Regions from separate parts of the Bradyrhizobium sp. ISRA464 genome, predicted to be linked through region 1. Evidence: predicted binding sites of a transcription regulator. Region 1 holds the regulator's gene; the other holds the start of a gene.

Region 1 (15,099 bases):
GCGCCTGATTGAAGCGGCCAGATGGCTCCTTGCGCGACGTCGGTTTGACCTCGCCCGGGCGAGATCTGAACCGAAGGGAAGAAAGCCGCCGCGATGGCAATCGATGATTCACCCGCCTCCATGTTCTCGCCGTGGCCGGACCGGTTGCGTCATGCCGCGATCATCCTGCTGGCCGCGGCACTTGCGCTGAGCGTGGTCGTGACGCTCGGCGAGCTGTCGCTGGTGCGGGCCTGCGCGGTGTTCATCTGCATCGCGGCGGCGGCCCTGGTGCCGTGGCGGCTGCACGATACCGCGACGTCGCGCGAGGATGTCCGCGGCGTCAACCCGGTCGAGGCGGCTGCCGTCAGCGCCGTTGTCGCCGGCATGCCGGACCCGGCCGTGCTGCTCGATCGCGCCGGCCGCGTCATCCACCTCAACGCCGCCGCTGCCCAGCTTGCGCCGGCGCTGCGCAAGAACGAGCTGGCGCAGTTTGCCTTGCGCTCGCCCGAGATCATCACCGCGCTGCGCGAGGCGATCGCGACCACCGAGCCGCGCCGCGCCACCTATACCGACCACGTGCCGGTCGATCGCTGGATGGAATTGGTCATCACGCCGGTTCCGGTGCCGACCCTGTTCGGCGGCACCGACAAGTGCATGCTGATGACCTTCCACGACCAGACGCCGCTGCGCCGGGTCGAGGAGATGCGCGCCGACTTCGTCGCCAATGCGAGCCATGAGCTGCGTACGCCGCTCGCCGCGCTCTCCGGCTTCATCGACACGTTGCAGGGGCCGGCGCGGGACGACGCGCGGGCGCGCGAGCGCTTCCTCGGCATCATGCATATCCAGGCCACCCGCATGGCGCGGCTGATCGACGATCTCCTGTCGCTGTCGCGGGTCGAGCTCTCGGCGCATGTCCAGCCTGAAGCCCTGATCGACATCGTGCCGATCATCCGCCAGGTGGTCGATGGGCTCGAGGCGCTGGCACGGGAGCGCCAGGTCGAGATCAACCTCGACCTGCCGCCGGTGCCGGTCACAATCGCCGGCGATCGGGAGGAGCTGCTGCGGCTGTTCGAGAACCTGATCGAGAACGCGCTCAAATACGGTGCCTCCGGCGGCCGCGTTATAGTGTCGCTGAGTCAGCCGGCGCCGGGCGAGGCGAATCCCGAAATCCGCGTCATGGTGCGGGATTTCGGTCCGGGCATCGCGCCGGAGCACCTGCCGCGGCTGACCGAGCGCTTCTACCGGGTAGACGTCGGCGACAGCCGCAACCAGGGCGGAACGGGCCTCGGATTATCGCTGGTGAAACATATTCTTAACCGTCATCGCGGGCGTCTTTTGATCGAAAGCGTGCCGAAAAACGGTGCGACTTTTACCGCCTGTTTTCCCCGCCCAAAGACCCCAATACCGGTTCAAAGCTGAGCGTTTTCAGACGCTTAGTGCTGTCATCCAACTGTCATCTAACCTTCGTAAAAGCAGCATCGACCGCTCCTAGATGGACCGGCGTGAGCGCGATCGGGCGCATTCGGTGCTTCGCTCACCAAAGGAGATCAGCATGAATTTCATCAAGACAATCGTCGCTGCCGGCGTGTTGGCGGTGGCGACGCCCGCCTTCGCGGCAGACATCACCGGCGCGGGATCGACCTTCATTTTCCCCGTGCTCTCGAAGTGGGCTGACGCCTACAAGAAGGAATCCGGCAACGGCGTGAACTATCAGTCGATCGGCTCGGGCGCCGGCATCAAGCAGATCCAGGCCAAGACCGTGACGTTCGGCGCGACCGATGCTCCGCTGAAGGCCGACCAGCTCCAGAAGGACGGCCTGGCCCAGTGGCCGATGATCATGGGCGCGATCGTTCCGGTGGTGAACATCGACGGCGTCAAGCCGGGTGCCATCGTGCTCGACGGCCCGACCCTCGCCGAAATCTTCCTTGGCAAGATCACCAAGTGGGACGATGCCGCGATCAAGAAGCTGAACCCGAACGCCAAGCTGCCGTCGGAAGCGATCTCGGTCGTGCATCGTGCTGACGGTTCCGGCACCACCTTCAACTTCACCGACTACCTCTCGAAGGTCAGCGCCGACTGGAAGAGCAAGGTCGGTAGCGGCACGGCTGTCGAGTGGCCGGTCGGCGTCGGCGCCAAGGGCAACGAGGGTGTTGCGGCGAACGTCGGCCAGACCAAGAACTCGATCGGCTATGTCGAGTATGCCTACGCCAAGCAGAACAAGCTGACCTACACCGCTCTGGTCAACAAGGCCGGCAAGACCATCCAGCCGACCAACGAAGCGTTCCAGGCCGCGGCCTCGAATGCCGACTGGGCCAACGCTCCCGGCTACTACCTGATCCTCACCGACCAGCCCGGCGACAAGTCCTGGCCGATCGTCGCTTCGACCTTCGTGCTGATGCACAAGGAAGCGGCCGACAAGGCGGCGTCGCAGGAAGCCCTCAAGTTCTTCAAGTACGCCTTCGACAAGGGCAGCAAGATGGCTGAGGATCTCGACTACATCCCGATGCCGGACTCCGTCATCAAGATGATCGAGAAGACCTGGAATTCCGACATCAAGAGCTGAGCGCTCTCGTTGCGATAGCGAACTTTCCCTCTCCCTTCCACGAAGGGAGAGGGGCGGCACTTCTGGACTACCTCTTGTGAATTTGACGTTCCGGCCGCTCGCAGGCGTTCCCTCACGCTCCGCCGGGCTCGCCGAACTCCAGCCCGCCACCCGGATGGCAGGCCAAAAGGGCGCAAGTGAATGCTGCCCGTGAAACGTAAAAGCGGACAGGGGATTAGCGTGGTAGATATGGCCGTTCAAAGCGACACGAGCAACGTGATCGACGCTCTCGGACCCTACGACCGCGCCAAGGCGCTGAGTGCTTTCAAGGCCGGCGATCTCACATTCTACTGGATCACCCGGATCTCCGCGATCTCGGTGCTGCTGATCCTTGGCGGAATCATCATCTCGCTGATCGTCGGCGCCTGGCCGGCGATGCGCGAATTCGGCTTCGCGTTTCTGACGACCCAGCGCTGGGCGCCGTCGGCCGATCCGCCGGTGCTCGGCGCGCTCGGGCCGGTTTACGGCACCATGCTGACCTCGATCATTGCGATGCTGATCGCAATTCCGGTCGGGCTCGGCATTGCTGTGTTCCTGACCGAGTTGTGCCCGCAATGGCTGCGCCGCCCGATCGGCATCGCGATCGAGCTGCTCGCCGGCATCCCCTCGATCATCTACGGCATGTGGGGCTTCTTCGTGCTCGGCCCGTTCCTGGCCAACACGTTCCAGCCGTTCATGATCAGGATCTTCGACGGCGTGCCGGTGCTCGGCAGCATCTTCGCCGGTCCGCCGTCCTATCTCAGCCTGTTCAACGCCTCGCTGATCCTCGCGATCATGGTGCTGCCGTTCATCACCGCGATCTCGGTCGACGTGTTCAAGACCGTGCCGGCGGTGCTGAAGGAAGCCGCCTACGGCATGGGCTGCACCACCTGGGAGGTCGTCCGCAGCGTCGTGATCCCCTACACCAGGGTCGGCGTGATCGGCGGCATCATGCTGGCACTCGGCCGCGCGCTCGGCGAAACCATGGCGGTGACCTTCATCATCGGCAACTCGTTCCGCATCTCCTCGTCGATCTTCGCGCCGGGCACCACGATCTCGGCGGCGATCGCCTCCGAATTCGCCGAGAGCGACGGCCTGCACCAGTCCGGCCTGATCCTGCTCGGCCTGCTCCTGTTCGTGCTGACCTTCTTCGTGCTGGCCGGAGCGCGGCTGATGCTGCTGCGGCTGGAAAAGAAAGCGGGGAAGTGACGCCATGAACCCGATCTACAAATCACGCCGCCGCAGTGACATCGTCGTCCGCGCCTTGTGCATCGGCGCCGCGCTGTTCGGCGTCACCTGGCTGGCGCTGATCCTGTTCACGCTGCTCTACAACGGCGTCGCGGGCCTGAGCGTGCAGCTCTTCACCCAGAACACGCCGCCGCCGGGCTCGACCGAGGGCGGCCTGCTCAACGCCATCGTCGGCTCGATCATCATGACGGTGATCGGGGTCGGCATCGGCGCGCCGCTCGGCCTGTTCGCCGGCACCTACCTTGCCGAATACGGCCGGCATGACAAGCTCACCTCGGTGATCCGCTTCATCAACGACATCCTGCTCAGCGCGCCCTCGATCATCATCGGCCTGTTCATCTATGGCGCCGTGGTGGTGCCGATGCGCGGCTTCTCGGCGATCGCCGGCGCGCTGGCGCTCGCCGTGATCGTGATCCCGGTCGTGCTGCGCACCACCGAGGACATGCTGCTGCTGGTGCCCAACCCGCTGCGTGAGGCGGCTTCCGCGCTCGGCCTGCCGCGCTCGCTGGTGATCAAGCGGATCGCCTATCGTGCCGCCCGATCGGGTCTGATCACCGGCGTGCTGCTGGCCACCGCCCGCGTCGCCGGCGAAACCGCGCCGCTGCTGTTCACCGCGCTGTCGAACCAGTTCTTCAGCCTGAGCCTGACCAGCACGATGGCCAACCTGCCGGTGACCATCAACAACTTCGTGCAAAGCCCCTACGCCTACTGGAAGGAGTTGGCGTGGAGCGGTGCATTGCTCATCACCATCACCGTGCTCGCGCTCAACATTGGCGCGCGTATCCTCGGTGCCGAAAGGGCCGCAAAATGACCGAGCTTTCCGTTTCGACGACTGTCGCGAGCCACGTTCCCCAGGTGCCGCTTCCGGAGGCACCGCCGAAAGTCACGGTGCGCAACCTCAACTTCTATTACGGCGAGCACCACGCGCTGAAGAACATCAACCTGACGCTGGGCACCAACCGCGTCACGGCGTTCATCGGTCCGTCGGGCTGTGGCAAGTCGACGCTGCTGCGCATCTTCAACCGGATGTATGACCTCTATCCGGGCCAGCGTGCCGTCGGCCAGTTGATGCTGGACCAGACCAACATCCTCGACCCCAAGCTCGACCTCAACCTGTTGCGCGCGCGGGTCGGCATGGTGTTCCAGAAACCGACGCCGTTCCCGATGACGATCTACGAGAACATCGCCTTCGGCATCCGTCTCTACGAGAAGATCTCGAAGTCCGAGATGGACGACCGCGTCGAGAAGGCGCTGCGCGGCGGTGCGCTGTGGAACGAGGTCAAGGACAAGCTGAACGCTTCGGGCCTCTCGCTCTCGGGCGGACAGCAGCAGCGCCTGTGCATCGCCCGCACGGTCGCGGTGCGGCCCGAGGTGATCCTGTTCGACGAGCCGTGCTCGGCGCTCGACCCGATCTCGACCGCCAAGGTCGAGGAGCTGATCCAGGAATTGTCCGAGGACTACACGATCGCGATCGTCACCCACAACATGCAGCAGGCGGCGCGCGTGTCCGACAAGACCGCCTTCATGTATCTTGGCGAACTGATCGAGTTCGACGACACCAACAAGATCTTCACCTCGCCGAGCGATCGACGCACCCAGGACTACATCACCGGCCGGTTCGGCTGAGGAGACACGCGATGGCTTCTGAACATACCGCCAAGGCATTCGACAGCGATCTGCAGGAACTCACCCGCCTGGTCGCCGAGATGGGCGGCCTCGCCGAGCGCATGATCACCGAGTCCGTCGACGCGCTGATCCGCCGCGACGTCGCGCTCGGCAAGCGCGTCGTCGCCGCCGACGTCGAGATCGACGGTCTGCAGCGCATCATCGAGGAGCGCGCGGTGCTGACGATCGCGCGCCGCCAGCCGATGGCGATCGACCTGCGCGAGATCGTCGGCGCGATGCGGGTGGCCACGGATCTCGAGCGGATCGGTGACCTCGCCAAGAACATGGGCAAGCGCGTCGCGGCGCTGGAGAGCGATTTCCAGCCGCTGAAGCTGATCCGCGGCCTCGAGCACATGACCGACCTCGTGCTGTCGCAGGTCAAGTCGGTGCTCGACGCCTACGCCGCACACGACCTGCCGGCTGCGATGACCGTCTGGAAAGGCGACGAGGAGGTCGACGCGATCTGCACCTCGCTGTTCCGCGAACTGCTCACCTACATGATGGAGGACCCGCGCAACATCTCGTTCTGCATCCATCTGATGTTCTGTGCCAAGAACATCGAACGCATCGGCGACCACGCCACCAATATCGCCGAAACCGTGTTCTACATGATCGAAGGCCAGCAGATCACCGACAAGCGACCGAAGGGCGACATGACCACCTTTGCCACGACGGTGCCGGGCAACGGCTAGCTGAGGTGCTTGGTTCGCGTCCGGGCAACGGATCAACACAGAGAAAGAACATAGACCGATGAGCGCACGCATTCTGGTAGTCGAAGACGAGGAAGCGCTGACGACGTTGTTGCGCTACAACCTCGACGCGGAAGGCTACGACGTCGAAACGGTCGGGCGCGGCGACGATGCCGACACAAGGCTGAAGGAGCGTATTCCCGATCTCGTGGTGCTTGACTGGATGCTGCCGGGCCTTTCCGGCATCGAATTGTGCCGCCGCCTGCGCGCGCGCCCCGAGACCAAGCAGCTTCCGATCATCATGCTGACCGCGCGCGGCGAGGAGAGCGAGCGGGTGCGCGGTCTCGCCACCGGCGCCGACGATTACATCGTCAAGCCGTTCTCGGTGCCGGAGCTGCTGGCGCGCGTGAAGGGCCTGTTGCGCCGCGCGAGCCCCGAGCGGCTCGCGACCGTGCTGACCTATGGCGACATCGAACTCGACCGCGAGAAGCGCCGCGTGGCGCGCTCGGGCCGTCCGATCGATCTCGGGCCGACCGAGTATCGCCTGCTCGAGTTCTTCCTCGAGCATCCCGGCCGCGTGTTCAGCCGCGAGCAGCTGCTCGACAGCGTCTGGGGCCGCGACATCTATATCGACGAGCGGACCGTCGACGTGCATATCGGCCGGCTGCGCAAGCTGCTCAATCCCGGCCGCGAGCAGGATCCGATCCGCACCGTGCGCGGCGCCGGCTATGCGCTGGACGACCGCTTCGCCAAGGCCGAGCCGCAGCAGTAAGCGTGAGTGTCGTCGCGGCGCCTGCCGGGACACATCACCAGACTCTGCAGGCATAAAAAATCCCCGCTTGCGCGGGGATTTCGTTTTATGAGCTGTGTTTACCGTGTCGGCGGTTTGTTGGCCGGGCGGCGCCGATCGGCGGCCGGCTGGTAGGCGACACGCGAGTGATGCGCGCAATAGGGCAGGCCGGTGAGCGCCTTGCCGCCGCAGAAGAAGAATTCGGGGCTCGAGGGGTCGCCGACCGGCCAGTGACACGTGGCCTCGCTCAGCTCGAGCAGCGACAGCCGCTGGCTCATCGGCACCACATTGTCATAGGCGACCGGATCCGGCTCCAGCTCGACCTCGAAGGCGTGCGCGAGCGCGGTGTTGCCGCGCGAGACCGGGCGCGCCACCCGCATCATGTGTTGGGCGGGACGGGCCTTGCGCTGCCGCGGGGCAGCCGTGGAGGGGGCCTTGGCACGGCCGGACAGGCCAAGCCGATGCACTTTGCCGATCACGGCGTTTCGCGTCACATTGCCGAGTTCCGCCGCAATCTGGCTGGCCGACAGGCCCGCCTCCCAGAGCTTCTTCAGCTGCTCGACGCGATCATCGGACCAGGTCAATACCGTCATCGCATTCTTCCCTTCGCCTTGCGCCGGCCAGACATTGGAGCGGCGCTGCGAGCCAAATCTGACAAATATCCCTGCGGTCAGAATCCCTTAGCCCTCGCCGGACGCGGTTTCGCGCCCGAACGTGTACGCAGAACGAAAGCTACTTAGAGGGTCCAATACTGCCGCACGAGATGTCGTATCCGACAGGCCAAACGCTACAATATGGCGTGACTCTGGCGCAAGAGTCCGCGGCAACGCGTCCACATGTTCCCACACTTATGCATTGCAATGAGGCTTTTCCACCTCACCGGAATGCACCGGATCGCGCGCGTTTCGCATTGCAGGAAGGTCACTTCGTGGCGATTGACAGCGACTGCCCGCAGCATACAATGTTCGCCACGTGCCGCCCGAAAAGGCGGCACGTTTTGTTTTCCGAAGCTGGCCGTTGCTGCGCTGGCGTCAAGGCACGCGGCAATTGTCGGCCTCAAACCCGTCAGTGATTGCCATGACCAATAGCGCCACGTCGCATCTGCTTCCCGTCTTCGCCAGGGTCGATCTCGGCTTCGAACGCGGCGAGGGCGCCTGGCTCATCGCAACCAACGGCGACCGCTACCTCGATTTCACGTCGGGTGTCGCGGTCAACGCGCTCGGGCACGCGCATCCGCATCTGGTCAAGGCGCTGCAGGAACAGGCGACCAAGCTCTGGCACATGTCGAACCTGTTCAAGAGCCCGGACGGCGAGGTGCTCGCCGCGCGGCTGTGCGAGCAGAGCTTTGCCGACTACGTGTTCTTCTGCAATTCCGGCGCGGAAGCGATGGAAGGCGTGATCAAGCTGGTCCGCCACTATCACTTCTCCAAGGGGCATCCCGAGCGCTACCGCATCATCACCTTCGAGGGCGCGTTCCATGGCCGCACGCTCGGAACGCTGGCCGCCACCGGTTCCGCCAAATATCTCGAGGGCTTCGGCCCGCCGATGGATGGTTTCGACCAGGTTCCGCACGGCGACATCGAGGCGGTGAAGAAGGCGATCGGGCCGCACACCGCCGGCATCCTGATCGAGCCGGTGCAGGGCGAGGGCGGCGTGCGTTCGGCGCCGCAAGCCTTCTTCAAGGCGTTGCGCCAGCTCTGCGACGAGCACGGCCTGTTGCTTGCGTTCGACGAGGTGCAGACCGGCATGGGCCGCACCGGCGAACTGTTCGCCTACAAGCGCGTCGGCGTGACGCCCGACGTGATGTCGCTTGCGAAGGCGCTCGGCGGCGGCTTCCCAATCGGCGCCGTGCTGGCGAGCGCAAAGGCCGCGGCTGGCATGGCGCCGGGTTCGCACGGCTCGACCTTCGGCGGCAATCCGCTGGCGGTGGCGGCGGCCAATGCCGTGCTCGACGTCATGCTCAAGCCTGGCTTCTTCGATCACGTGCAGAAGATGTCGTTGCTGCTCAAGCAGAAGCTCGCCTCGGCCGTCGACCGCTATCCCGGCGTGATTTCGGACGTGCGCGGCGAAGGCCTGTTGATCGGCGTCAAGGCCGTGGTGCCCTCGGGCGATCTCGTCACCGCGCTGCGTGAGCAGAAGCTGCTCACCGTCGGCGCCGGCGACAACGTCGTCCGGTTCCTGGCGCCCCTGATCGTCACCGAGGCCGAAATCGACCAGGCGATCGGAAGCCTTGAGCGCGCCTGTGCCGCGCTGGCGACCGCACAGCCGAAGAAGGCGGCAGGATGATGAGCAAGCCTGTCCGCCACTTCCTCGACATTAACGAATTGCCGCTCGCCGAGCTGCGCAACATGCTCTCGGCCGGCGCCGCCATGAAGGCGAAGCTGAAGGCCCACGAGAAGGGCAGGAAGCCGCTCGAAGGCAAGACGCTCGCGATGATCTTCGAGCGCCCGTCGACCCGCACGCGGGTGTCGTTCGACGTCGGCATGCGCCAGCTCGGCGGTGAATCGATCATGCTGACCGGCGCCGAGATGCAGCTCGGCCGCGGCGAGACCATCGCCGACACCGCGCGCGTGCTGTCGCGCTATGTCGACGCGATCATGATCCGCATCCTCAACCACGATGCGCTGCTGGAGCTTGCAGCGCACGCCACCGTTCCCGTGATCAACGGGCTGACGCGTCGCTCGCATCCGTGCCAGGTGATGGCCGACCTGATGACCTTCGAGGAAAATCGCGGGTCGATCGAGGGCAAGACGGTGGCCTGGACCGGCGACGACAACAACGTGCTGGCCTCCTGGGCGCATGCCGCCGAGCGCTTCAAGTTCAATCTCAACGTGGCGACCCCGCCGGAGCTCGCGCCGAAGAAGGCGATGCGCGACTGGATCAAGACCACCGGCGCGTCGATCGTGCTCGGCACCGATCCGGAAGCCGCGGTCCGCGGCGCCGATTGCGTCGTCACCGACACCTGGGTGTCGATGGGCGACAAGGAGGGCGAGCACCGCCACAACGTGCTCAGGCCCTACCAGGTCAATGAAAAGCTGATGTCGCTGGCCAAGCCCGACGCGCTGTTCATGCACTGCCTGCCCGCGCATCGCGGCGAGGAGGTCACCGACGAGGTGATCGACGGCCCGCAGTCCGTCGTGTTCGACGAGGCGGAAAATCGCCTGCATGCGCAGAAGGGCATTTTGGCCTGGTGTTTTAACGCGGTCGCATAGCGCGCATTTAATGCTGTCGTCCCGGCCTCGCGCCGGGAGCAGTAACTGCTGCTGTGAGTTGTCGCGAATACTTGAGCTCATCAGGCTTGGGCTCAGGCGTCGCGCGTGTGCCCCTTTCGTTTTGCGGTCCGAGACCCCAGATAGAGCGCCATGGTTCCACAATCCCCCGACACCAAAATCGCTGCCGAGGCGCCGACCCGCGCGCCATCGGCTATTCCGGTTGACGACGCGGTGCTGGCCTTCGAGGTCGACGCGCTCGACCTGCGCGGACGGCTGACCCGGCTCGGTCCCGCGCTCGACGAGATCCTGCACAAGCACGATTACCCGCCGCCGGTGGGCAAGCTGCTGGGCGAGGCCATCGTGCTGACGACGCTGCTCGGCTCATCCGTCAAGTTCGAGGGCCGCTTCATCCTGCAGACCCGGACCGACGGTCCGGTCTCGCTGCTGATCGTCGATTTCCGGGCGCCCGACCGGCTGCGCGCCTACGCGCGCTACGATGCCACCCGCCTCAAGCCGGGCCTCACCTCGGGTGAGCTGCTCGGCAAGGGCCATCTCGCGATGACCATCGACCAGGGTTCGAAAACGAGCCGCTATCAGGGGCTGGTCGCGCTGGAGGGCGGCAGCCTGGAAGACGCGGCGCACGAGTATTTCCTGCGCTCCGAGCAGATTCCGACCCGGGTCCGCCTTGCGGTCGGCGAGGAGATGCGCGGCGGCGAGGGTGGCAAGCTGCACTGGCGCGCCGGCGGCATCATGCTGCAATTCCTGCCGAAGGCGCCGGAACGCGCCAAGCAGGCCGATCTGCATCCCGGCGACGCGCCGGAGGGTACCGAGGCGCACAGCGTGCCCGAGGACGACGCCTGGGTCGAAGGACAGTCGCTGATCTCGACCGTCGAGGACGTCGAGCTGATCGATCCCGACCTCTCCGGCGAGCGGCTGCTCTATCGCCTGTTTCACGAACGCGGCGTCCGCGTCTTCACCCCGCAACCGTTGCGCGCGGAGTGCTCCTGCTCGCGCGACGCGGTGTCCGCGATGCTCAAGAGCTTCACGCCGAAGGATCGCGCCGACATGGTCAAGGATGGCAAGGTGGTCGTGACCTGCGAGTTCTGCTCGTCGGTCTACGAGTTCACGCCGCAACAAGCGGGCGTCGAATAGTACATGCGTCACCACACGTGACACTCGTCATCACCCGCGAAAGCGGGTGATCCAGTATTCCAGAGACGTTTGTAAACGATGGAAAAGCCGCGGCGTACTGGATGCCACGCATGCGCGGGGCATGACACCACGGGCTAATTCAGTACGCGCTTGCCGTCCGGGCTGGGGCTGTCGAGCGAGAAGGTCGGTACGTCGATCTCGAAGCGCTCGCCGCTCTCGCTGACCATCTGGTAGCTGCCCGTCATGAAGCCGGAGGCGGTCGGCAGCGGCACGCCCGAGGTGTATTCGAAGCGCTCGCCGGGGGCGAGCACCGGCTGCTCGCCGACCACGCCCTCGCCGCGGACCTCCTGGCGGCGGCCGGTGGCGTCGGTGATGATCCAGTGCCGCGTGCGCAGCTGAACGGTCTCCGGGCCGGAATTGGTGATCACGATCGTGTAGGACCAGAAATATTCGCGCCGCTCAACCGACGAGCGTTCCGGCATGAAGTTCGGCTCGACGGTGACTTCGATCTGGCGGGTTACGGCACGGTACATGCAACAAATTCCGATGGTCTTGGAGCATGATGATAAGATCATGCTGAAACAGGGAGCCATCATATCGAATTGGGCCGCCGGAACCAATCGGGGCGGCGAAAAGCTGGCCCGGTAGGCGCCGGTCCATCCCGGTTTCAACATAGTTCCGTTCTAGGAGCGCGGCGGCATGCCGCCGCTGCCAGCGCTTGGTCCGCAAGCCGCGGGCCGATATTATCTTTTCTCCACGGCGTGCGAGTATCCCGCAGCCGACATGGTGCTTGATGAGCTCGATTGCCGATCCCATAGCCAGTTCGCCCGCAGCTGATGCCAAGGTGGCAAAGGCCAAGGCGGCAAAGGCCAAGGCGGTCGCGCCGGCGATCACGCTGCCGGCGGCGGGCGAGCGCGAACTGCGGCTCGATCTGTTCCGCGGGCTCGCGCTCTGGCTGATCTTCATCGATCATCTGCCGACCAATCTTCTGACCTGGCTCACGATCCGCAATTACGGATTTTCCGACGCCACCGAGATCTTCATCTTCATCTCCGGCTACACCGCGGCCTTCGTCTATGGTCGCGCGATGCTGGAGGCGGGTTTCGTGATCGCAACCGCGCGGGTGCTGCGCCGGGTCTGGCAGATCTATGTCGCGCACGTCTTCCTGTTCACGATCTTCCTCGCCGAGATCTCCTACGTCGCGACCTCGTTCGAGAACCCGCTCTACACCGAAGAGATGGGGATCATGGACTTCCTCAAGCAGCCCGACGTCACCATCGTCCAGGCGCTGCTGCTGCGCTTCCGTCCCGTCAACATGGACGTGCTGCCGCTCTACATCGTGCTGATGCTGTTCCTGCCGCTGATCCTGTGGCTGATGAAATGGAAGCCCGATGTCACACTGGGCCTGTCGGTGCTGCTCTACGCGCTGACCTGGCAGTTCGATCTTTACCTCTCGGCCTATCCGAACGGCGTCTGGGCGTTCAACCCGTTCGCCTGGCAATTGCTGTTCGTGTTCGGCGCCTGGTGCGCGCTCGGCGGCGCGCGGCGGATGTCGCGCATCCTGGCGTCGCCGATCACGATGTGGATCTGCATCGCCTATCTGGTCGCGGCGTTCTTCGTGACACTGACCTGGTACGTGCCGCAGCTCGGCCACGTCATGCCGAAGATCATCGAGCAGTGGATGTATCCGATCAACAAGACCGACCTGGACGTGCTGCGTTTCGCGCACTTCCTGGCGCTCGCCGCGCTGACCGTGCGTTTCCTGCCGCGCGATTGGCCGGGGCTGAGATCGCGCTGGCTGCGACCTTTGATCCTGTGCGGCCAGCATTCTCTTGAGATATTCTGTCTCGGTGTCTTCCTCGCCTTTGCCGGTCATTTCGTGCTCGCCGAGGTGTCGGGCGGTGCCGCACTGCACGCCTTGATCAGCGTCTGCGGCATCCTCATCATGTGGGGCATGGCGTGGATCATTTCGTGGTACAAGCATTCCGCCGACAAAGGCGCCTCGCGAACGAAAGGCGCCGGCGGCAATGCCGATCTGGCGGGAGGGGGAGCATGAAGTCCGCGCGGACGCTGGGTCTGGCGCTGCTTGCCGCGTGCCTTGCGGCCGCGCCGGCGCGTGCCGGCGACGCGGCCGAGCCGCCGCCGCAGCCCTGCGACCTCCCGGCCTATCTGCTGGCGAGCGAGAGCTCGCTGCCGAAGGTCACCGACACCGTCAAGGGCGGGCGCCCGCTGGAGGTGCTCGTGGTCGGCAGTCGCTCCTCCACCATCCCCGCCAACGAGCCGAGCGCCTACCCGGCCCAGTTGCAGGCGGCGCTGAAAGAGGCATTACCGTCAGCGACGATCAATCTATCCGTGGAATTACAGGCAAAGAGCACGGCCGAGGAGACCGGAGGAAGTCTCGTTAAGCTTGTTGAGGCAAAAAAGCCGACTTTGGTGATCTGGCAGACCGGAACCGTGGATGCTATGCGAGCGGTCGATCCCGATGATTTCCGCGGCGCTGTCGACGACGGAGTTGTTGCGCTGCGGAACGCTGGGGTCGACGTCGTTTTGGTCAATCTGCAATACAGCCCGCGTACGGAGACGATGATCTCTGCGCCGCCATATCTCGACAATATGCGTGTGGTGGCACAGCAGCACGATGTCCCGCTGTTCGACCGGTTCGCGATCATGAAGCAGTGGAGCGATGCGGGATATTTTGACCTGTTCAGCACCTCGCACGGTGTCGATCTGGCCAAGCGCGTGCATGCCTGTCTCGGCCGCGCGCTGTCGAAATTCGTGATCGACGCGGCCCATCTGGGCTCGGTGCAGCAGAATTGAAGGATCTGGAGTCAATGAGGTTTGCCGTCCCTTTTCGCCCGACCACATGGCGGAGCGTGTCCGCCGTTGCCGCGCTCCTGCTGATGCCTGGCGCGATCACAGCGCTTCGTGCGCAAACCGCGCAGGCCGACCAGCATGCGGCACTGTCGCAGGGCGGAAAAGCCGACGGCGCGAAGCCTGATGCGGCTGCGCCTGCGGCGACGACGGCCGCTCCGGCTAGCCTCACCGACCAGCGCAGCGCGGCCGCCGCGGCGATCGACAAGGTCAAGCAGGCTGCGAAATCCGCCAGCGACATGTTCCGCCGCGTGCCCTGCCTGCAGCCCAAGGGCGTGCCGAACACGACCGGCTCGCTGCCGCATGTCGCAGCCAAGCTCGCCGAGGGCCGGCCCGTCGTCATCGTCGCGTTCGGATCGTCCTCGACCCAGGGCTACGGCTCGTCGGCGCCGGAATTCACCTATCCGAACCGGCTCGCTGCGCAGTTGCGCCGGCACTATCCGTCCGCCGACATCACCGTGCTCAATCGCGGCATCGGTGGCGAGGATGCGCCGGAGATGATGAAGCGGCTGCAGACCCAGGTGATCGACGTGCACCCGGATCTTGTGATCTGGCAGGTCGGCACCAATGCGGTGCTGCGCAACCTCGATCAGCGCGCGACCGGCAAGCAGATCGAGGACGGCGTGGCGCGCATCCAGGCCGCGGGCGCCGACGTGGTGCTGGTCGATCCGCAATATTCGCCGCGCGTCACCGAGCGGCCCGAAAGCGCGCGCGGCATGGTGAAGCTGCTCAGCCGCATCGCTGCGCTGCGTCACGTCGGCATCTTCCCGCGCTTCGAGGTGATGCGCGACTGGCACGAGCAGCAGGCGATCCCGATCCACGATTTCGTCGTCTCCGACGGCCTGCACATGAACGACTGGGGCTACGCCTGCTTCGCGCAGCTGCTCGGCGACGACATCATCCGCTCGGTCG
Region 2 (15,099 bases), 1.9 Mb from region 1:
TTTCGGCGACGGCGGCGCGATCTTTACCGACGACGAGGAACTTGAACGCACGCTGCGCAGCATCCGCGTTCACGGCCAAGGCTCAGACAAGTACGACAATATCCGGCTCGGCCTAACCGCGCGGCTCGATACCGTGCAGGCCGCGATCCTGATCGAGAAGCTGAAGATCTTTGAGGACGAGATTGCGGCGCGCAACGTGGTCGCCGACCGCTATTCGCGCGGGCTCGGCAATGTCGTGACCGTGCCGCACCTGGCCTCCGGCTGCACCTCTGTATGGGCGCAATACACCCTCCGGCTGCCCAAGGGGACCGACCGCGACGCCTTCGCGGCGGCCCTGAAGGCGCAGGGCATCCCCACCATGATCTACTACCCCAAGTCGGTCCACCAGCAGACGGCCTATCGCCACTTCCCGGTCGCGGACGGCGGTCTGCCGGTCAGCGAGCGCCTGTCGAAGGATGTCATCAGCCTGCCGATGCATCCCTATCTCGATGAGGCAACCCAGGATCGCATCGTCCAGGCGGTGCGCGGCGCGCTTTCGTCCTGAATACGTCATTTTGACGGATGGTGATCATGCGCTAGAAGCACCGCATGCTTGGGCGCATCTTCACCGTCGGTGGCTACACCCTGCTTTCGCGGCTGACCGGGTTCGCGCGCGACATCATGCTCGCGGCGATCCTCGGCGCAGGCCCGGTGGCGGATGCGTTCTTCGTGGCGCTGCGGCTGCCGAATCACTTCCGCGCGATCTTTGCCGAGGGCGCCTTCAACGCCGCCTTCGTGCCGGCCTATGCCCATGTCCATGGTGAGCGCGGCGAGGCCTCGGCGCGGCTGTTCGCCGACCGCATCTTCACGCTGCTGTTCGCCTCGCAGGTGGTCCTGCTGGTGGTGGCGATGCTGTTCATGCCGCAGGCGATGAGCATCCTCGCGCCGGGCTTCACCGAGGATGTCGAGCAGCGCAAGCTCGCGATCGAACTGACGCGGATCACCTTTCCCTATCTGCTCTTGATCACGTTGGTGACGCTCTATGGCGGCATGCTCAACGTGATGCACCGTTTCGCCAGCGCCGCGGCGGCGCCGATCTTCCTCAACCTGGCGATGATGATGACGCTGGCGCTGGTCGCGTTCTTCCCGAGCGCCGGTCATGCCGCGGCCTGGGGCGTGCTGATCTCGGGCTTCCTGCAGTTCTTCCTGCTGGCCGGCGACCTCGCGCGCCATGGCGGCTTGCCGCGCTTTGCGCCGCTGAGGCTCGACGAGGATGTCCGCGCCTTCTTCCGCGCGCTGGGGCCGGCCACGCTGGGCTCGATGGGGACGCAGGTGGCGCTGTTCGCGGATACCATCATCGCGACCTTCCTGCACGCCGGCGCGCTGTCGGCGCTCTATTACGCCGACCGCCTCAATCAATTGCCGATCGGCGTGATCGGGATCGCGATCGGCACCGTGCTGCTGCCGGAGATGTCGCGGCGCCTGTCGGCCGACGACCACGCCGGCGCGCTTGCGGCGCAGCGCCGCGCGTTCGACTTTACCCTTTTGTTCTCGGTGCCGTTCGTGGCGGCGTTCCTGACGGTCGCCGACCCGATCATGCGCGCGATGTTCGCGCGCGGCGCCTTCTCGAAGGCGGACGCCGCCACCGCCGGCGCGACGCTTGCGGCCTATGCGGTCGGCCTGATCCCGTTCGTGATGATCCGCAGTGCGGTCGCAACCTTCTACGCCCGCAAGGACACTGCAACCCCGGTGAAGGCGGCGCTGACCGGGGTCGCGGTCAACGTCGCGCTGAAGATCGCGCTGGTCGGCACGCTGGCGCAGGTCGGGCTCGCGCTCGCGACCGCGGTCGGCGCCTGGATCAATCTGCTGCTCGTGCTGTTCTTTGCTGCACGCCGCGGCTACCTCGACTTCGATCGCACGCTGGTGCGCTCGCTCGGCACCTTCGCGCTTTGCGGTATCCTGCTGGCGGTCGCCCTGTGGCTGACCTCGCACTTCGCGGCGGTCTGGTTCGCGCCGATGCAGATCTTTCGCGACGAATTGATCCTGCTGCTGCTCGTCGCGGTCGGCCTCTTCGTCTACGGCTTCGCGGTCCTCGTGCTGTTCGGCCGCGGTTGGCTGTTCGCACTGCGGCGCGGATAGTTTGCCCTGTTAAATCAAAAGCATAGGAGTGGGCTGCGCGATCGCGTCGCGGCATGTGGAAAGCGGTTTGCGCTTCCGGAACAACCACGCCAATATGCGGCCCAAACAAACCAAGACAATTGGAGACGAGATGGCAGCTCCCATCAAATTCGGCGTCGGTCAAAGTGTGCGCCGCAAAGAGGATGACGCCCTGATTCGCGGCAAGGGCCGCTACACCGACGACGTTGCGCCGTCTCCCGCATTGCAGGCGCTGATGCTGCGCTCGCCGCATGCGCACGCGACTTTCACCATCGACGCGACCAAGGCCCGCGGCATGCCCGGCGTGGCGCTGATCCTGACCGCGGCCGATGTCGCCGACCTCGGCGGCCTGCCGTGCCTGTTCAATCTCGAGACCGATCCATTCACGGCGCCGCCCTATCCGATCCTCGCCAAGGACGAGGTGCGCCATGTCGGTGACGCCGTCGCCTTCGTGGTCGCCGACACCGTCGATCATGCCCGCGACGCGATCGAGGCGATCGACGTCAAATGGACGCCGCTGCCCGCCGTCGTCGGTCTCGTGAACGCCGTCAAGAACGGCGCGCCGCAGGTCTGGTCCGACAAGCCGGGCAACGTGCTGTTCGACGTCTCGATCGGCGACAAGAAGGCCGCGGAAGAGGCCTTCGCCAAGGCGCATGCGGTGGCCGAGATCACCATCGTCAATCCGCGCGTCATCACCAACTTCATGGAGACGCGCGCGGCGGTCGCCGAATACGACACCAAGAAGGATCATCTGACCCTGACGATCGGCAGCCAGGGCAGCCACCGCCTGCGCGAGATCCTCTGCGACATGGTCCTGAAGATGCCGAAGGAGAAGATGCGGGTGATCTGTCCCGACGTCGGCGGCGGCTTCGGCACCAAGCTGTTTCCGTATCGCGAATATGCGCTGATCTCGGTCGCCGCGCGCAAGTTGAAGAGGACGATCAAGTGGACCGCCGAGCGCTCCGACCACTTCATGGGTGACGCGCAGGGCCGCGACAACGTCACGACCGCGAAGATGGCGCTCGCCGAGGACGGCAAATTCCTCGGCATGGACGTCGATCTGATGGGCGACATGGGCGCCTATCTCTCGACCTTTGCGCCCTACATCCCGCACGGCGGCGCCGGCATGCTGCCGGGCCTCTACGACATCCAGGCCTTCCACTGCCGCGTCCGCACCGTGTTCACCAATACCGTGCCGGTCGATGCCTATCGCGGCGCTGGCCGCCCCGAGGCCGCCTATGTGATCGAGCGCCTGGTCGACGCAGCGGCCCGCAAGCTCGGCATGACGCCGGATGCCGTCAGGCGGAAGAATTTCATTCCGCCGAAATCGCTGCCCTACAAGACCGCGACCGGCAAGGTCTACGATTCCGGCGACTTCGTCGCGCATATGAAGCGTGCGATGGAGATCGCCAACTGGAAGGAGTTTCCGAAGCGCGCCAAGGCGGCGAAGAAGGACGGGCTGGTGCGCGGTATCGGCATGGCGAGCTATGTCGAGGTCTGCGGCACCATGGGCGAGGAGACCGCCAATGTCGCGCTCGATCCCAATGGCGACGTCACCATTCTGATCGGAACTCAGTCGAGCGGGCAGGGCCATCAGACCGCCTATGCGCAGCTCGTCGCCGACCAGTTCGGGCTGCCGCCCGAGCGCGTCCATGTGCTGCAGGGCGACACCGACAAGATCGCGACCGGCCTCGGCACCGGCGGCTCGTCGTCGATTCCCTCCGGCGGCGTCAGCGTCGAGCGTGCCACGCGCGAGCTCGGCAACAAGCTGAAGGAGCTCGCGGCGCAGGCGCTGGAGGCCGGCGCGGGCGACCTCGAAATCGCCGACGGCCGCGTCCGCATCGCCGGCACCGACCGCTCGATCAGCTTTGCCGATCTCGCCAAACGTGCCGGCGGCGATCCCTCGAAGTTGAACGGCAGCGCGACCTTCTCGAGCGCCGACGGCACCTATCCGAACGGCACGCATCTCGCCGAAGTCGAGATCGATCCAGCCACCGGCATCATCAAGATCGTCAACTACGTCATCGTCGACGATTTCGGCGTGACGCTCAATCCGCTGTTGCTCGCGGGCCAGGTGATTGGCGGCGCGATGCAGGGTATCGGCCAGGCGTTGATGGAGCGGGCAGTCTACAGCGCAACCGACGGCCAGCTCGTCACCGGCACGTTCATGGACTATGCAATGCCGCGCGCCTCCGACGGACCGTCCTTCGTGTTCGAGACCCACAACGTGCCCTGCACGACCAATCCGCTTGGCGTGAAGGGAGCGGGTGAGGCCGGTGCGATCGGCTCGTGTCCGGCGGTGGTCAATGCGATCGTCGAAGGGCTGTGGCGCGAGTACCAGATCGACCACATCGATATGCCCGCAACGCCCGAACGGGTCTGGGTTGCAATCCGCGAAGCACAACGCCAGCACAAGCTCTGAAACTTTGTGCGGGAGAGGAATGAACCGGATCGAGCGGTGTTCGCCTGATCAGGCCGCTCGACGCAAATCCGTGGCCGAGCGCGAAGGTCGGTTCATCCGCCCCCTGAACATGGAGAGCTGTCGATGTTTCGAACTGGTACTGTCGCGGGAACCTTGCTGCTTGGCGTTGGCGTTGTGGCCGCGGCGGAAGACCATGTTACCTTGACCCAACTTGCAATGAAATCCAACCTCAAGAATGCCGTCGTACTCTACGACATTACCAAGGGTAAGGCGGCTTATGATCAGAACGCCGTTGACACGGCGCTTGTGGGGCTCGAGGATGTAGCCAAGCGCTTCCCTTCCTTTTTTCCCGAAAGCATCAAGGGCAAGAAGCCGAAGGGCGACTACTACGCGTCAATGAAGGTGTGGACCCAGCGAGCGGATTTTGAGGCCCATGCGGCCACCTTTGCCAAGGCTGTGGGTGAGGCAAAGACCAAGGTCAAAGATCTCGATAGTCTGAAGACGGAGTTTGCAGCCATTAACGATGCATGTCTTCGCTGTCACGAGACCTACCGCGTTAAGGCGCGTTGAGAAGAGCGGAAGGTTGCCAGAAATTCCCCTCGAGAAGGGCGGACGCCGCAAGGTGTCCGCCCTTCCTGCTGTGTCGGCCTTTTCTTGTCGGACTTACTTCGTGAGCTTTACTTGGTGACCTGGCCGCGGATCTCGCCGCCCGGATTCGCCGCGGTGTGGATGTTGACGTAGTACTTGCCGGCGAGCAGATCGGCGGCCTGAGCATCGGTTAGCGTGGCGCTGCCTTCCGCTGGGCTCTTGCCCGCGTTCGGGATCGCGACTGCGACGCCGGCGTTCTTGCCGGATTCTGCAGGACCATGGAAATGCGCGGCGGTGGCGGGGCCGGTCAGGCCGGAATAGCTCAGCTTCCAGGTTAGCTTCTTGGTCGCGGCGTCGTAGTCGATGTCGGCGGTGCCGGTGGCCGTGCTGGTGGTCGGCGGTACTTCGGACTTGCCGCTCAGCGTCGCCTTGAGCTTCTCGGCGAAGGCGGGTCCGGCAAAGGCGACCGCGGCGCTCAGCGTCAGCGCGGCAAGCATGGTCTTGTTCGGCATGGTTTTCTCCCTGTTGACATCAAACGACGGTATCAGCCTCAAAACAGCAGCCGTCCGGATTTATTCCCAAAAATCAACCTGAGCGGGCGAAATTTGATGGAAGCTTATGCGCCAGCTTGCGCTCATACTGGCTGACAGATGACCGGCCCAGTGACGGATCAATGAATGCCGCGACGAATTCTCCTCCTGGCCATTGTGGCCGGCATCGCCGGCTTCGGCGTGTTCTGGTGGTTGACGACCCCCGCGACCATTGCTGCAAGCGCGCTTCCTGCCTACCAGCCTGACTTGGCCAACGGGCTCACAACGTTCAATGCAGGTGGATGTTCCTCCTGCCATGCCGTGCCGAAGCAGGACGACCGCACCAAGCTTGGCGGCGGCCTTGCGATACCGTCTCCGTTCGGCACCTTCTATGCGCCGAACATCTCTCCCGATCCGAACGATGGCATCGGCCGCTGGAGCGAGGTCGACTTCGTCAACGCGGTTATGAAGGGCACCTCGCCGTCGGCGACGCACTACTTCCCGGCGTTTCCCTATACCTCTTACCAGCACGCCAGGATCAATGACGTGCGCGACCTCTTTGCCTATCTGAAGACGTTGCCGCCGGTCGCGGGCAAGGTGCGCGACCATGACGTGCCGTTTCCCTTCAACGTCCGTCGCAATATCGGCGTCTGGAAATGGCTGTTCATGGACGGCAAGCCGTTGGTGGCCGATGCAAGCCGTTCGCCGCAGTGGAATCGCGGCGCCTATCTCGCCGACAGTTTCGGCCATTGCGCCGAGTGCCACAGCCCGCGGAATATCCTTGGCGGCATCATCGGCGTGCAACGCTTTGCCGGCGGCCCCAATCCGGAGGGCGAGGGCTGGGTGCCCAACATCACGCAAAAGGGGCTTTCGGATTGGAGCGCGAACGATATCGCCTATTTCCTGGAGACCGGGCAGACGCCGGATGGCGACAGTGCCGGCGGGTCCATGGTGCGCGTGATCCGCAACACCTCGCAGCTCTCGCACCCGGATCTCGACGCGATCGCCGACTACATCAAGTCGCTACCGCCGGTCGAAGGCCCGCCGCGGCCACCGAAGAAAAAGCCGGCGGAGGAGTCTTGAAGCGCGATCAATTCGGGCGGTCTTCCGCCGGCTTGGTCGCCTCAGCTCGCCGCGGGCGTCGCATCGAAAGATGCGAACCTCACTTCGTTCCGAACGCCTTGAAGGTGATGATGGTGAGGGTATCCTGAATACCCGGGATCACCTGCACCTTCTCGTTGATGAAATGGCCGATGTCGGTGTCGTGGTCGACGTAGAACTTCACCAGGAGGTCATAGTTGCCTGCGGTGGAATAGATCTCGGAGGCAATCTCGGCTTCCGCCAGCGCGTTGGCAACGGCGTAGGACTGGCCGAGCTTGCATTTGATCTGGACGAAGAAAGGAACCATCGCTGTGTCTCCGGGGATATCGGCGACAATAGGCCAAAAACGGGCCGCCAAGGCAAGGCCAAGTCCAGGTCAAGTCCAGGTCAAGTCCAGGTCAAGTCCAGTCCAGGTCAAGTCGAGATCAAGTCGCGGTAAGGTCAGGCGAACTTGCTGCCAATGGGCGGCCGGGCTAGGACAGGTCATGACCCCGTTCATATCAACCGCTGGCGCTGCAAAATGACGCCGATCGCGCTCACCATTGCGGGCTCGGATTCCTCCGGCGGCGCGGGCATCCAGGCCGATCTGAAGAGCTTTGCCGCGCTCGGGGTCTACGGCGCCTCCGTGATCACGGCGCTGACGGCGCAGAACACCACCGGGGTCAGCGGCATTCATCCGGTGCCTGCGCCGTTCGTCACCGCGCAGATCGACGCGGTGTTTTCCGACCTCGCGGTCGGCGCGGTCAAGATCGGCATGGTGGCGCAGACCGAGACGATCGCGGCGATCGCCGAAGGGCTGCAGCGCTGGGCGCCGCACCACGTCGTGCTCGACCCGGTGATGGTCGCGACCTCGGGCGACCGCCTGCTGGCGGCCGAGGCGGTCGATGCGCTCAAGACCATGTTGTTCCCCCGTGCATCGCTGATCACGCCAAACCTGCCGGAGGCCGCGGCGCTGCTGAACGAGCCGGTCGCTTCGAGCGAGGCCGCCGTCGAGGACCAGGGGAGGCGGTTGCTGGCGATGGGATGTCGCGCCGTGCTGGTCAAGGGCGGCCATGCGCAGGGTGCCGAAAGCATCGATTATCTGATCGACGGCGAACGCACCGTCGCGCTTGCCGCGCCGCGCATCGCGACCGCCAACACGCATGGCACAGGCTGCTCCCTGTCGTCGGCAATCGCTGCAGGTCTGGCCAGGGGCGAGGATATGGAGACCGCCGTGCGCAACGCCAAGGCCTGGATCACGGCTGCGATCGCTGCGGCGGATCGCTTCGCCGTCGGACACGGCCACGGGCCCGTGCATCATTTCCACAAGCACTATCCGGATTGACGGCCCCGCCGCGCTCAACCTTGGCCTCCAGATCCGTGTGCGTCCTCACGGACGCCCTAGGCTTGCCCGGCCATTGCAGGCCGGCGAACACCGCTCGCGGGGCAGCCTGCGACAGACAGAAGCCAAGCCGCCCAATCTGGGTGGCCCGATGCTCCCCAGGAATTGACGGGGCGCGACTTCGAGCCAGTCGCCGCCGCTATGCGGGTATGCTTGATCGGTAGTCAGTGGGCGTGACGGAACTTGCCCCGTAGCTCGGCCAAGGCCCCTGCGAACGGATGAAACGTGAAGCTCACCGTGTGGTGCCCTGGGCGAAGAGCGACTGCCCGAAAGATGACGTTGGCCCTGAGGATGTCGCTCGGCTCGCCATCCACCGTTGCACGCCACCAGGGATGCCAAACGTCGTTGAGGAGCAGCAGGCCGCCTGACGGCGCGTCGACCTCGACGTCGACTCGTGTATTCTCATAGCGGATCAAGCGTGCTGTGCCGGGCGCCGCGCCAGCCGCGCTTGCACGCGGCAGCGCTGGCGCGCGGTCGAGCAGGACGGTGTGGCGCGGATCGACGTCCGTCGGCCAGCCATTGGTGAGAAGCTGATTGAAATCCGCGATGCGCCAGTCAGAGAGCACCATCACACGCGGCAGAGCGCGGGGATTCTCGTACACATAGGCGTCCGCCGTATGGGCGACGAGCGTGAGATCGCCGGGGGCAAGCGATGGATCGACCTTCTCGACTGGCACGCCGACGGCGATGAAGCGCAGACCGAACAGATCGGCGAAGGCGGAGCGATAGGACGGAAATAGCGGCGAGAAGCGGCGCTGGTCATAATCCACCACCGTATCACCGACCAGGGTGGCGTCGTAGAACCACTTGAGGCGCAGCGGATTGTGCCCGAACACGTGGTCGCAGCCGTGGATCATACACAGGTTCGGCCAATGATAGGCGATGCCGATCAGTTCGACGCGATCACGCCGGGCCGGATCTGACGCCGCCGCAAGCTTTGATTTCAGCAGCGCCAGCGTTGCGTTCCTGGTGTCGAGGCGCAGTGCATCGAATGTCGAAGCCGCCATAGCGGTGGAAATGTGCGGCGCATTGTTCCAGGCGAGGTCGACGGCGGAGAACGAGCTCAGCAGCAGCATGCCCGCAAGGAGCGAGAGACCGTTCAGCCAACGCGCGAGAACGAGCGCCACGACCGCACCGCTGGTGAAGACGAGCGCGGTGACGACCGGCACGATCACCTGCGTGATGGACACGACGGTGTGGGCGAGCCACAGCGCCACTGCGACCAGCACAACCGGCATGGCCAGTTCGACTGCCCGCTGCGCACTGGTGGGTTGCGGTACCGTGCCTTCGAGCCAGCGATGCACGAGGTAGCCGGCGATGATAGCGAGCAGCGCCCCGATGACGAACGTCGCATCGGCAGGTCGCCGGTATAGCATCACCCCGGGCAACCATTCGTACATCGCATGGAAGACGGGCGTGTACCAGCCGAGTCCATAGAGCAAGACGATGCTGGCAGCGATCGAGAAGAAGCGGATGTCACGCGACCAGGCGAGGCGGCGCACGATGCCAAACGAGACGATGACGACGAGCAGCAGGGCTCCCGAATAGACCAGACCCATGTTTTGCGCGAGCGAGAGATCAGCGCCGCCAAGCGCTGCTTTCCAGGACGACGTCGCCGGCCCCCAGTACTCGATGGCCGGGTCCATCGCGCCGTAGAGATCGGCGAAAGCGAGGGTCAGCAGATGTGCCGGATGCAGCGATCCCTGGCCGGCGACCATCCAGCCAATCTCGGGCCGGTTCGAGCGTGCGGCGAGCAGAGCCGTCAGCGTGACCGGAACGGCCGCGATGGGGATGCCGACCAGGCAGCTGGCCGCGAGCGGTCTGATGCTCGCGTTGATGCGCTTGCGCCAATCGTCACCCGCGATCCAGTGGTACGCGACAAATCCGGCGAGGACGTAGAGCGAGATCAGCGCAACCTGATCCCGCCCCACGGCGAGCAGGCCGCCAAACACGCCGGCCGCCAAGCCGGCGCGCCACGACGAACGTTCGAGCGCGCGCGATAGCATCCAGAGCGTCAACGGCAGATAGACCAGGCTGACGATCTGGCCGGTATGCTGCAATCGTGAATTCGCCGAGCCGCCGAAGGCGAAGGCGAGCGCAGCGACAAGCGCACCGGCCGCGTGCCAGCCGCGGTCGCGGAAATACAGAATGATGGCCAGGCCGCCGAGCAACAGATAGGCAAAGGTCAGCCCGTCGACCACACGGAAGCTTGGTTTCGGGTCGACGCAGGCGAGCAGAAAATGTAGCGGCGAGAAGATCAGCGATTGCGGATCGGAGATGAGCGGCCAGCCCCCGAAGACGTTGGGCGTCCAGAACGGCGACTGGCCATTCGCCAGCGACGTGGCGAGAAATTGCAACGGCGGCAGGAATTGCGACTTGGCGTCCCAGGGAATCGTGACGTGGCCGGATAGCCATGGCCATGCAGGCAACAGAAACGCGAGCGCGAACAGCGCGACGGTAAGGCCTAGCGGGAATTTGCCCGTCGAAACCGCCGGTCTGGCCCGCCGCCCCAAAGCGCGTGGCTCAGCACCGGCGAGCCACGGCGTCGCCTGGAAGGACGGCGCGGCCACGGGGTCGTCGATCCACGACAGCGACCGCGCTTCGCTCTCGGGTCCCTCGAGCGACCCGTCCCCAAGGTCGGTTCTCATCTATGGCCCATTGTTTGGCGGAGGCGAGGCCGGGCCTGGATCACAACTCCGGGACTGCAACCGGCGAGCTCCCTTTTGCTATCCGCATGCCGGCTTTGCCTGTTTGGCGCAGAGCGCGCGCTGTCGCCACAACAGCGATTGCACTCCGCCCCCGACGGAGAGTGTACTCTGATACTGAGGACGCCTTAGCTAGCTGGGCCATTGCGCCTCACGAAGGCTGGATATTACGGAATTTCTATGGCGTCGCGCGGTGATGGCACGTTATTCAACTTCATTGAGCTTCTGGTTCACGGCGACAACATTGCGCGCGCATTCCTTGCCGGTGGACCAAGCCTGATCGTTCTGGTTGACCCAGTGTTTTCTCCGCTGATGAAGATCGGCGACGCCGTTAGAGGCATCGCGCGAGCGCTTGAGTCTCACAATTTCGTAGTTCGCCAAGTACCGGCATCTGAAATATCTATACGATCACCCGGGGTAGATGACGGTCGTCGACCTCGTGGTGTTAACGCCGGAGAGGGCGTTCTCGATTACCGAGCTCATATTGCGGCTACCGGTCTGACCCGAAGTCGGCGCCTGTGGTCGTTGGGGAGCGACGCAGATGGCGCCGGTGAAACGCTTCCGACTGAGCAGCTTGGCGCGTGAGGATCGAGACCCGGCCAGAGCCAAATTGCTCGCAAGAAGAGGGCCAGCGTCGCTTGCCGGGTTCGCGACCAGCCGTGCCAACCCGGCATCTCCAGCAGGTGGCGGCCTGAAGAAAGACAATCAGCTAGGCGGACCTTTTCGGTGCAACTGTCGCACACGCCCTTCAGAGCCGCAAGCACCGGCCTCGCCTGTGATCGCAAACCCGCCGCCCCCTGCATCGTTACGCCGAAAGCGATGCCAACATCCTTCTCGTCGGCGTCGATACCGACCGGCCCAAATTGGATATGCACCCCGCCAGATATCGAGTTAAGTTCACGGTCCGATAAGCTGACTGCTTCGATAGGTCCTCTCATGACCATCTCTTCCGCCGCTGGGGTCAGGTCATCCCTGACGTGCCGCGGATCGTGACGGAGATTAGCGCTTACTGACTGTGATCTACGTAACATTTGAAATTGGCTCGCGACGGCCTTTTTCTTCGTCGCGCCGTCCGGGCAATGACGGCGGTTGAACCATCCGAGCGAACATCGAAGCAACCTGTGTTCCACACATCTACGCGCTGGCATGTCGCCAGATTGTCGCACGCCGCTGTTATCGGCAGTGAAGGGGCGTGCAACTGATTCTCGTTAACTTTCCGGGGGCCTTCGGTCGCGGGGATCGTCATCGCCTTGTCACAGGAATCTGTTAGGTGCACAGGCATGGGAAGTGACTCCTTGAGTGAAGAAAGCCCGGAGCGGCGCTTTCGCACTTTGTTCATCTCCGACGTCCATCTCGGAGCCCGCGGTTCGCAAGCCGACCGCCTGCTTGATTTCCTCCGCTCTCACGATGCCGACACGATCTACCTCGTTGGCGATATCGTCGACGGCTGGGCGCTGAAGTCGAACTGGTACTGGCCGCAGACCCACAACGACTTCGTGCAGAAGATGCTGCGCAAGGCGCGCAAGGGCGCGAAGGTGATCTACGTCCCGGGCAACCACGACGAATTTCTGCGCAAATATTACGGCACGCATTTCGGCGGCATCGACGTGGTGGAAAACACCATCCACACCGGCGCCGACGGCAAGCGCTATCTCGTGATCCACGGCGACATCTTCGACCTCGTGGTGCAGAACGCGCGCTGGCTCGCCCATCTCGGCGACAAGGCCTACGACTTCGCGATCCAGATGAATCGCTTCGTGAACTTCTTCCGCAAGATGTTCGGCGTGCCCTACTGGTCGCTGTCGCAGTGGGCCAAGCTGAAGGTCAAGAAGGCGGTGAACTATATCGGCGCGTTCGAGGCGACGCTGGCAGGCGAGGCGCGGCGCCACGGCTGCGACGGCGTGATCTGCGGCCACATCCACTACGCGACCATTCATGACGAGCACGGCATCCGCTACATGAACTGCGGCGACTGGGTCGAGAGCTGCACCGCGCTCGCCGAGCATGAGGACGGCCGCTTCGAGATCATCACCTGGACCGATCCGGTGCGCCGCATCGCGCCGGTTCCGCGAGTAACGGCGCGCGCTGCATGACGCATATCCTGGTCGCGACCGATGCGTGGCATCCCCAGGTCAACGGGGTTGTCCGCACGCTGACCATGATGGCGCAGGCGGCAAAATCGCTCGGTGTCGAGGTGAGCTTCCTCACGCCGGAATCGTTCCGCACCTTTGCGATGCCGAGCTATCGCGATCTCAGGCTGGCCCTGCCGTATCAAGCGAAGGTTGCCGGTCTGATCGCGGCAGTGAAGCCCGACAGTATCCATATCGCAACCGAGGGGCCGATCGGGCTCTCGGTTCGCCGCTATTGCCGCAAGCGCGGCCTGCCGTTCACGACGAGCTTCCACACCCGCTTTCCCGACTATGTCTCGGCGCGGTCGCCTGTCCCGGAATCCTGGATCTGGCGCGCGCTGCGCTGGTTCCACAAGCCGAGCCAGGCGGTGATGGCGGCGACGCCGGCGCTGGCCGGCGAGTTGCGGTTGCGCGGCTTCCGCAACGTGGTGCTGTGGTCGCGCGGCGTCGATACCGCGCTATTCCATCCGCGCGATGTCGATCTCTGCCTGCCGCAGCCGGTCTATCTCAGCGTCGGCCGCATGGCGGTCGAGAAGAATCTCGAGGCCTTCCTCGATCTCGATCTGCCCGGCACCAAGGTCGTGGTCGGAGACGGCCCGGCGCGCGCGGCGCTGGAGCGGAAATACCCGGAGGCCGTGTTTCTCGGCGCGCGCCATGGCGAGGAACTGGCCGAGATCTACGCCGCAGCCGACGTGTTCGTCTTCCCGAGCCGGACCGATACGTTCGGCCTCGTGCTGCTCGAGGCGCTGGCAAGCGGGCTGCCGGTTGCCGCTTTTCCGGTCACCGGCCCCCTCGACGTGATTGGGGCGGCTCCGGTCGGCGTGCTCGACGAGGATTTGCGCCATGCGTGCCTGGAAGCGCTGAGCATCCCGCGGCAGGCCTGCGTTGATTTTGCAGCGCTCCACACCTGGCAGGCGTCCGCGCGAGTGTTCATCGACCGCGCCCTGAACGTCCGGCCGGTGCTGCGCGACGGCGAGGGCGAAGCCATGGAGTTCGGTGCCGAAGAGCACCATTTCGGCGTCCTGCCGGCAACCCAGCCGACGCCGCGCTGACCGACCTCACGCCCCTTTGTTTTGACGCGTTTTCGTCACGCGAACCGGGCCCACTTCGCTTGAAAGCGCTATGAAGCGTCTTGCCGGGCTGTCCGCCAACGCGATAGAAATTGCGGATGATGGAAAACGCCATAAATCCGCCCGTGGCTGCCGCGGACATCGATGCCGCCGCAAGGGTGGTCGCGCCGTTCGCGGTGCGTACGCCACTCCTGACCTTCCCCGTTCTCAACGAACGGGTCGGCACCAAGGTCTTCCTCAAGCCCGAGATGTTGCAGCGGACCGGATCGTTCAAGTTCCGCGGCGCCTTCAACAAGCTGGCCTCGATCCCGCAGGCAGTGCGGGGCGGCGGCGTCGTCGCGTTCTCCTCGGGCAATCATGCCCAGGGCGTCGCGGCCGCGGCAAAGATCCTCAATATGCAGGCGACCATCGTGATGCCTGCCGACTCTCCCGTCACCAAGCGCGAGCGGACCAAGTCCTATGGCGCCGAGGTCGTGCTCTACGACCGGGACCGCGAGGACCGCGAGGCGATCGCCAACGGCATCGCCAGCAAGCGCGGTGCGACGCTGGTGCGTCCCTATGACGATCCCTTCGTGATCGCAGGGCAGGGTACCGCCGGCCGCGAGATCGCCGAGGACATGACGGCGCTCGGGCTGACGCCCGACATCGTCGTGGCGCCGGCCTCCGGCGGCGGCCTGATCGCGGGCGTCGCCACCGCGGTGAAGGCGAAGTTCCCGCAGGCCCAGGTGATCGTCGCGGAGCCTGCGGGCTATGACGATCACGCGCTGTCGCTCAAGGTCGGGCACCGTGAGGCGCATCCGGTCGCTGCGCGCACCATTTGCGACTCGCTGATGGCGATGATGCCGGGCGAGCTCACCTTCGCGATCAACAGCAAGCTGCTGGCGACTGGCGTGAGCGCCTCAGATGACGAAGTCGGCGCCGCGGTCGCTTTCGCCTATCGCGAGCTGAAGCTCGTGGTCGAGCCGGGCGGCGCCGTCGGGCTCGCTGCATTGCTGGCCGGGCGAGTCGACGCCAAGGGCAAGAACGTCGTCATCGTG

What was found. The regulator PhoB, encoded in region 1, activates phosphate uptake and scavenging genes when phosphate is short. The targets are predictions, from matches to a motif close to TGTCATNNANCTGTCAT.
Region 2: MTX19_RS13240 (UDP-2,3-diacylglucosamine diphosphatase) is a predicted target of PhoB. The motif match lies at 12,104-12,120, and genes of this name have one in related genera.

What each region holds. Positions count from the first base shown of each region.
Region 1 is NZ_CP094526.1:926,418-941,516, forward strand. It holds gene MTX19_RS04300 (lysylphosphatidylglycerol synthase domain-containing protein) at 1-12, shown strand, start outside; gene MTX19_RS04305 (ATP-binding protein) at 94-1,398, shown strand; gene pstS (phosphate ABC transporter substrate-binding protein PstS) at 1,532-2,542, shown strand; gene pstC (phosphate ABC transporter permease subunit PstC) at 2,771-3,769, shown strand; gene pstA (phosphate ABC transporter permease PstA) at 3,774-4,619, shown strand; gene pstB (phosphate ABC transporter ATP-binding protein PstB) at 4,616-5,434, shown strand; gene phoU (phosphate signaling complex protein PhoU) at 5,446-6,165, shown strand; gene phoB (phosphate regulon transcriptional regulator PhoB) at 6,224-6,934, shown strand; gene MTX19_RS04340 (GcrA family cell cycle regulator) at 7,033-7,545, opposite strand; gene MTX19_RS04345 (aspartate aminotransferase family protein) at 8,030-9,238, shown strand; gene argF (ornithine carbamoyltransferase) at 9,238-10,164, shown strand; gene MTX19_RS04355 (Hsp33 family molecular chaperone) at 10,315-11,316, shown strand; gene apaG (Co2+/Mg2+ efflux protein ApaG) at 11,451-11,849, opposite strand; gene MTX19_RS04365 (OpgC domain-containing protein) at 12,110-13,372, shown strand; gene MTX19_RS04370 (SGNH/GDSL hydrolase family protein) at 13,369-14,133, shown strand; gene MTX19_RS04375 (SGNH/GDSL hydrolase family protein) at 14,139-15,099, shown strand, end outside.
Region 2 is NZ_CP094526.1:2,873,783-2,888,881, forward strand. It holds gene MTX19_RS13190 (DegT/DnrJ/EryC1/StrS family aminotransferase) at 1-544, shown strand, start outside; gene murJ (murein biosynthesis integral membrane protein MurJ) at 589-2,118, shown strand; gene MTX19_RS13200 (xanthine dehydrogenase family protein molybdopterin-binding subunit) at 2,249-4,558, shown strand; gene MTX19_RS13205 (cytochrome c) at 4,682-5,128, shown strand; gene MTX19_RS13210 (CHRD domain-containing protein) at 5,236-5,658, opposite strand; gene MTX19_RS13215 (cytochrome c) at 5,824-6,759, shown strand; gene MTX19_RS13220 (Lrp/AsnC ligand binding domain-containing protein) at 6,839-7,084, opposite strand; gene thiD (bifunctional hydroxymethylpyrimidine kinase/phosphomethylpyrimidine kinase) at 7,298-8,101, shown strand; gene MTX19_RS13230 (hypothetical protein) at 8,323-10,806, opposite strand; gene MTX19_RS13235 (hypothetical protein) at 11,068-11,244, opposite strand; gene MTX19_RS13240 (UDP-2,3-diacylglucosamine diphosphatase) at 12,144-12,956, shown strand; gene MTX19_RS13245 (glycosyltransferase family 1 protein) at 12,953-14,044, shown strand; gene MTX19_RS13250 (threonine/serine dehydratase) at 14,161-15,099, shown strand, end outside.